One region of the Streptosporangium sp. NPDC049644 genome, then DNA from elsewhere that is predicted to be linked to it. Evidence: riboswitches for the same ligand, from Rfam matches in the RefSeq annotation. Region 1 holds a riboswitch; each other region holds the start of a gene.
What was found. A riboswitch is a leader RNA that binds a small molecule or an ion and turns the genes downstream of it on or off. The one in region 1 is predicted to bind cobalamin.
Positions count from the first base shown of each region.

Region 1 (2,258 bases):
CCACGTGCTCTACGGCATGATCGGCAAGTGCCTCGGGGTGGACACCCGGTTGCTGGAGTACGCGGGGTTCCACGGTGCCGAGGACGCGGCCGAGGCGCTCCAGGTCGGACGGGTCGCGGCCCTGCTGGGGTCGGCCCGCGCCCTGCGACCCGAGATCGCCGCGGGCCGCCTGCGTCCCCTGGTGGTCTCCTCGGGCAGCCGGCTCGACGGGATCGACGCGCCGACGCTCCTGGAGGTCGAGGTCCGGCTGGAGTACAGCGACTGGTGCGGCCTGCTGGGACCCAAGGGCATGGGCCAGGCGGACCGGGACGCCGCGATCGCCCTGTGTGACAGGATCGACGCCGCGCCGCGCTGGCGCGCCCTGTGCGCGGCCAATGGATGGAGCCGGGTCTACCTCAGCGGTGACGACTTCCGTCAGTGGCTCTTCACCGAGACGGCCCGCACCCGCGGGGTGCTCCACGAGCTCGGACTGCTGAAGTCTTCCGACACAACTTGTTGGGGTAGTTGCGTCAGACGCCCCTAGATGTAGGATCCTGCTCGTTGCTGGTTCGCCCCGGGAGGGGCGAGGCAAGAGGGAACCCGGTGAGATTCCGGGACTGCCCCGCAGCGGTGAACGGGAACGAAAGCCGTCATGTGAGCACTGGGTGAGCCATGCCCGGGAAGCGACGGCCGGTAGGCACGCGCAGGGCGCCCGTGAGTCCGAAGACCTGCCGGTGACGTGATTGTCCAGGGCCTCGTGGGAGGGCCCGCGGAACGAGGCGGTCCGGCGTGCCCGGGATCGCTCGCGGACGCGTGCCCCTCCGGCGGAGCCACAGGGGGAAGTTCGAGCGAGCGAGGGACACCACGTGACACAGGTATTGGCGGAGACGGCGGCGGAGAGCGCGGGGAACGCGCCGGTCGATCGCAGGCAGGCCATCGACGAGGCCGCCGCCCGAGTGATCACCGACCCCGAGAACTCCAGGGTCGCCGCCGCGCTGCTGGCCGAGCTGATCGCCGACGAGGCCGCCGAGCACGGCGTCCGCGACTTCTCCGAGTCGGTCGCCGCGACGCACGAGGCGGGGTTGATCGCCGACGGGCTCGCGGAGTTCGTGGCCGCCCATGCCGGGGTCCTGGACGCGCTCATCGAGCCGGACGCCGACGCCAGATTCGAGTACTTCGGTCTGCGTACCGTCTACGACCGCTACCTGCTGCGTCACCCGCGCACCCGCAAGGTGCTGGAGCGCCCGCAGCACTTCTTCCTCCGGGTGGCCTGCGGCCTGTCCGAGACCGTCGAGGAGGCCGCCGAGCTGTACGCGCTCATGGCCACCCTGTCCTACCTGCCCAGCTCGCCCACGCTGTTCAACTCCGGCTCGCGCAGACCCCAGCTCTCCTCGTGCTTCCTGCTCGACTCGCCCCGCGACGAGCTGGAGGCCATCTACGAGCGCTACGGGCAGGTCGCGCGGCTGTCGAAGTACGCCGGGGGCATCGGGATCGCCTGGAGCCGGATCCGCTCGCGGGGCTCGCTGATCCGCGGTACCAACGGCCATTCCAACGGCATCGTGCCCTGGCTGCGCACCCTGGACGCGAGCGTCGCCGCGGTCAACCAGGGCGGCCGCCGCAAGGGCGCGGCCTGCGTCTACCTGGAGCCCTGGCACGCCGACGTCGAGGAGTTCCTCGAACTGCGCGACAACACCGGCGAGGAGGCCCGCCGCACGCACAACCTGAACCTGGCCAACTGGATCCCCGACGAGTTCATGCGCCGGGTCGAGGCCGACGGCGTGTGGTCACTGTTCGACCCCAAGGAGGTCCCGCACCTCACCGACCTGTACGGCGCCGCGTTCGACGACGCCTACCGGGCCGCCGAGGCCGAGGGCCGGTTCACCGCGCAGCTCCCCGCCCGCACCCTGTACGGCCGGATGATGCGCACGCTCGCGCAGACCGGCAACGGCTGGATGACCTTCAAGGACGCGGCCAACCGGACCTCCAACCAGACGGCCAGGCCGGAGAACGTCATCCATCTGTCGAACCTCTGCACCGAGATCCTTGAGGTCACCAGCGACGCCGAGACCGCGGTCTGCAACCTCGGCTCGATCAACCTGGCCGCCCACCTGTCTCCGGGCACCGAGGAGGGGATCGACTGGGCGCGGCTGCGTGCGACGGTCCGCACCGCCGTGCGGTTCCTCGACCGCACCATCGACCTGGGCTTCTACCCGACCCCCGAGGCCCGGGCCGCCAACCAGAGGTGGCGCCCGATCGGGCTCGGCGTGATGGGTCTGGCC
Region 1 is NZ_JBFAOJ010000052.1:7,074-9,331, forward strand. It holds gene AB0J58_RS26305 (tripartite tricarboxylate transporter substrate-binding protein) at 1-523, shown strand, start outside; cobalamin riboswitch at 528-730, shown strand; gene AB0J58_RS26310 (ribonucleoside-diphosphate reductase subunit alpha) at 846-2,258, shown strand, end outside.

Region 2 (2,258 bases), on a different contig from region 1:
CAGGTCGATCGGGACGTGCAGCAGCGAGCAGGAGGTGCTCACCTCGACCTGGTCGGCCAGGCCGAGCAGGACCGCGCAGGTCGCCTTCGCCCGCTGAACGTCGGTACGCCACACATTGCGGCCGTCCACCACCTCGGCGACGACGGTCTTGCGGGGGAGTCCGCCGACGGAGGCGAGCACGCCGAGATTTCCCGGCCCGGCGACGAAGTCCAGACCGACCGCCTCGACCCGGGTCGCGGCCAGCGTGCGCAGCGCGTCCGCGCCGACCGTACCGAAGTAGGCCGCCACCAGAATCCGGGGCCTGTTGGGCAACTCGCCGAGGCGTTCGTAGACACGGGCGAGCGCGGCGATCTCCTCGGCGTTCCGGTCGGCGACCAGGGCGGGCTCGTCGAGCTGTACCCACCGCGCGCCCGCCCCGGCGAGCCGTTCCAGCAGGTCGGCGTAGACCTCGACGAGCTCGTCGAGCAGGTCGAGAGGCCGGAACCCGGCGGGCGCGCCGGGCGCGGCCTTGGCGAGCAGCAGATAGGTGAGGGGACCGACCAGCACCGGGCGGGTCTCCACCCCCAGGTCCCGGGCCTCCGCGTATTCGGCCAGCGGCTTGGACCGTGCCCCGCCGGCCAGCCGGAACCGGATGTCCGGCCCGACCTCGGGCACGATGTAGTGGTAGTTGGTGTCGAACCACTTGGTCATCTCCATCGCCGGGACGTCCTGGACGCCGCGGGCCATGGCGAAGTACCGGTCCAGGCCGGTCAGGTGCCGGTAACGGCCGGGCACCGCGTCGACCATGACACTGGTGTCGAGTACCTGGTCGTAGAGGGAGAACGTGTTCGACGGGATCGTGTCGAGGCCCGCGTCGCGCAGGCCCGTCCAGACCTCCCGGCGCAGGACCTCGGCCGTCTTCGCCAGGGCGGCGGCGTCGGAGCGCCCGGCCCAGTAGTCCTCGGTGGCGAACTTCAGTTCCCGGTGTGCCCCGATACGGGGATATCCGAGGATCGTCGTTTGCATGGCAGCTTCCCTCGCTGAGCCACGGGCGGCCGGGCAGGAGGAAGGAGCGCGTGAACGGCGCGCGTCCCTGGCCCTCCCACGAGGCCGCGGACCACCGCACGCCGAACGGCGCACGGGCGAAAGGCAGGTCTTCGGACTCGTGGGCGCCACACCTGAGACAGGCGTGTCCTACTGGCCGTCGCTTCCCAGGCCGAAAGACCCAGTGCGTGTGACGGCGGTCGTTCCCACTCACCGCTGCGGGGCAGTCCCGGATTCCCACCGGGTTCCCTCTTACGACGTCCAGATCCCAGGGACCTGGACGAACCATCCGCGTCCAGGAGTCTAACCCGCGGGGCGGCCGCCGCCGCATCCATCCCTTATGCATGCTTGCCGCAGTTGCGACTTACTTGCAATAGTGTCCCTATGTCGATCTACTCGCTGCCGGACCTGCCCTACGACTACGCGGCGCTGGAGCCCGCGATCACTGGGGAGATCCTGGAACTGCACCATGCCAAGCACCACGCCGCCTACGTCAAGGGCGCCAACGACACCCTGGAGCAGTTGGAGGAGGCCCGCGCCAAGGACGCGTTCGGCGGGCTCGTCGGGCTGGAGAAGACCCTGGCGTTCAACCTGTCCGGGCACGTCCTGCACTCGATCTTCTGGGACAACCTCTCCCCGGACGGCGGAGACCGTCCCGACGGCGATCTCGCCGCGGCGATCGACGAGAACTTCGGGTCGTTCGAGGCGTTCGCCAAGCAGCTCACCACCGCCACCCAGACCGTTCAGGGGTCGGGCTGGGGCGTACTCGGCTACGAACCGATCGGCAAGCGGCTGATCGTCCAGCAGGTCTACGACCACCATGGCAACGTCGGCATCGGCTCAACCCCGCTGCTGGTGTTCGACGCCTGGGAGCACGCCTACTACCTGCAGTACCGCAACGTCCGCCCGGACTACGTGGCCAAGCTGTGGTCCCTGGTCAACTGGAGCGACGTCGCCGCCCGGTTCGCCGCAGCCACCCAGGGATAAGTGCCCTCATCGAACAGCGGCGCCGGCCGGCAGGCCCGGCGCCGCACATCCCCCCGGGAGCCCGGATGCCTCGCCACTGTGATCGGCTCGACGGACCACGGACCCAGGCCGTCGCCGCCGAGGTCATCGACCTGTACCGGCACTGCTACGCCGCCCCGCCCTGGTCGGAGACCCCCGAGCAGCTCGCCGGATACCCCGCCAAACTCGCCGCCTCCACCGTCCGGCCGGGCTTCACCGCCCTGACCGCC
Region 2 is NZ_JBFAOJ010000094.1:9,707-11,964, forward strand. It holds partial or broken gene metE (5-methyltetrahydropteroyltriglutamate--homocysteine S-methyltransferase) at 1-1,005, opposite strand, end outside; cobalamin riboswitch at 1,110-1,328, opposite strand; gene AB0J58_RS35630 (superoxide dismutase) at 1,408-2,010, shown strand; gene AB0J58_RS35635 (GNAT family N-acetyltransferase) at 2,076-2,258, shown strand, end outside.
Region 2: it holds a riboswitch for cobalamin, as region 1 does, so the genes downstream of both, metE (5-methyltetrahydropteroyltriglutamate--homocysteine S-methyltransferase) here and AB0J58_RS26310 (ribonucleoside-diphosphate reductase subunit alpha) in region 1, are expected to answer to the same signal.

Region 3 (2,258 bases), on a different contig from region 1:
GGGTCTGCAGCTGTACTCCCGAGACCGACAGGGCCGCTCCGGCCAGAGCCGCGGTGATGGCGCGCGGCAGCCGTACCGTCCAGATGATCTCCTGAACCCCCGGATCCGCGCCGGTGCCACGCAACAGCGCGAACAGCGCCTGGTTCAGCGGGATCAAAGTCGAGCCGAGCAGGACCGCCAGCGCGAACGCCAGCGGCACCGTGATCCCCATGACGACCAGGACGACGCTCCGGCGGCGTCGGGCCGCTTCCGGAACATCGGGGAGGGCCGGAGCCGTCACTTGGTCAGCTGCTGGTAGAAGGTGAAGGCGTGATCGGGCGCGAGGTCTGGGTGCAAGATCGCGACCAGGTCGGCCAGGATCAGGTCCGGGTGGCCGACGCCGCGCTCGTAGAAGTCGTTGCCGCCCCCAGGCCCGAGCGTCCTGTTCGCCGACCAGACGCTCCCGGACTCGAACGCGCCGAACTTGGCATAACGCGGGTCGGTCTTCTCCACATCGGCCAGGCTCTTCCACTCGTTCACGTTGGCGAGCCACACCTTGGCGTCCTTGGCCTTGGACAGGACGGCCTCCAGGTCCAGGGTGGTGCTGCCGGGGCCCAGCGTGTCCGCCCACGGGTAGGTGCCGCCCGCGTCCTTGATCAGTCCCGCGACGTAGCTGCCTCCGTTGGGCACCGACCACTGCCCCTCATACATCTGGCCAGGTAGCACGGTGACCGGTGTGGCCGCCTTGGCCTTGGCGGCCAGGGCGGTGTAGTCGGCCTCGACCTTGCCGAACACCTCGCCGGCCTTGGCCTCGGTACCGGTCAGCGCGGCCATCACCTTGATCCACTCGGCGCGGCCCAGTGCGGTGGACTCCAGCCATTCCGCGTTGGCCACCACCTTGATCCCGGCCTGACGCAGCGGGCCGTAGGACTTGTCCTCGGTGCCGCCGCTCATCAGCACATCCGGCTTGGCGGCGATCTCCTTCTCGGTGTCGACCTCCTGCCCCTTGGCATACTCGGTGATCTTCCCGGCCTTCACCTGGGCCAGCACCTGAGCCGAGGTGATGTACCCGGCCGACGAAACGCCGCTGAGCCGCTCCAGCACGCCCAGGTCGGTGATGAACGGCAGGTGGGTCGTCGAAGCGGAGAACAATCGCTCGATCGGGGTCTCGACGGTGACCGCTGCGGCCAGCTCACCGGTGAGCGCGGGAGCCGGAGTGCCGCACCGCACCAGCACGTAGGTCTCCGGTTTGGCGCCGGGGGCGGGCTGCTTGACGGTGAGGACCTGATAGTTCTTGGCGTAGGTCAACGTGAAGTTCGTCGCGTGCTCCACCTTCTGCTTGACCGGGAAGTAGTCCCGGCCCGCGTCGAAATCGGTGACGCAGCGGCCCTCGGCCGCCGGGGCCGCAGGCGTGGCCGCCTCCGGGGTGCCACAGGCGGCGACGGCGAATAAGGATGCGAGCAGTGCTGCGGTGATCGAGCGGGGGATGCCCATGCATGCTCTCCTGAAGGCGGGCCGCGGACGCCGTTCCTCGACGGCCTCCGCGACGGTTGGGAGGCCGGGTCACCAGGAGAGTCCGGCACGCCGAGCATGCCCAGGGCCGGTAGGCCGAGGTCCAGGCATGGCGATCGCCGTTCCTCTCTTGGGGAGATCCGCCCCAATTTCTGCGAGGAGGCGACCGCGTGAGTCTCCTGGCTCTCGGGTCGAGGCTCGTCCCGGCCTTCCCACCCTCGCGGGCAGTGGCTTCGTCGGGATTCGCTCGCCGATCACAGTGGCGGGACCGCGCCGGATTCACACCGGCTTCCTCGTTCCGCGCTCGCCTACGCCGACCATGCTCGCACACCACCCATCAACGACAAAGAGCGCACCCCCTGTCAGACTCGGCGTGCCTCCCCGCGTTCGACGGGAGCACCGGCGCGCACACTGTGGAGGATCTGGGCGAGGCCCCCGTACCACGCGCGGCCCGGACCTGTTGGAGTACGCCGGGCCGTCCAGCACCCGCACCTGGCTCGCGCGGACCGCCGGCAGCTCGGCTCGGCCTGGATGGCGGGTCAGCCCCTCCGTACGGGAGACTGGTCTAGTCTCACGATCGTGACGATCAGGAACTCGCACTGCTCCTTCTGCGGTGCGGCCTTCACCCCCGGCCAGTCCTGGCCGCGCACCTGTGCCGGCTGCCGGAACACCTCCTACCTCAACCCGCTGCCGGTCGCGGTGATGGTGCTGCCGGTCGACGACGGCCTGCTGGTGATCCGCCGTGACGTCGAACCACACCGGGGCGG
Region 3 is NZ_JBFAOJ010000023.1:14,865-17,122, forward strand. It holds gene AB0J58_RS15795 (iron ABC transporter permease) at 1-211, opposite strand, end outside; gene AB0J58_RS15800 (ABC transporter substrate-binding protein) at 277-1,473, opposite strand; cobalamin riboswitch at 1,643-1,839, opposite strand; gene AB0J58_RS15805 (NUDIX domain-containing protein) at 2,071-2,258, shown strand, end outside.
Region 3: it holds a riboswitch for cobalamin, as region 1 does, so the genes downstream of both, AB0J58_RS15800 (ABC transporter substrate-binding protein) here and AB0J58_RS26310 (ribonucleoside-diphosphate reductase subunit alpha) in region 1, are expected to answer to the same signal.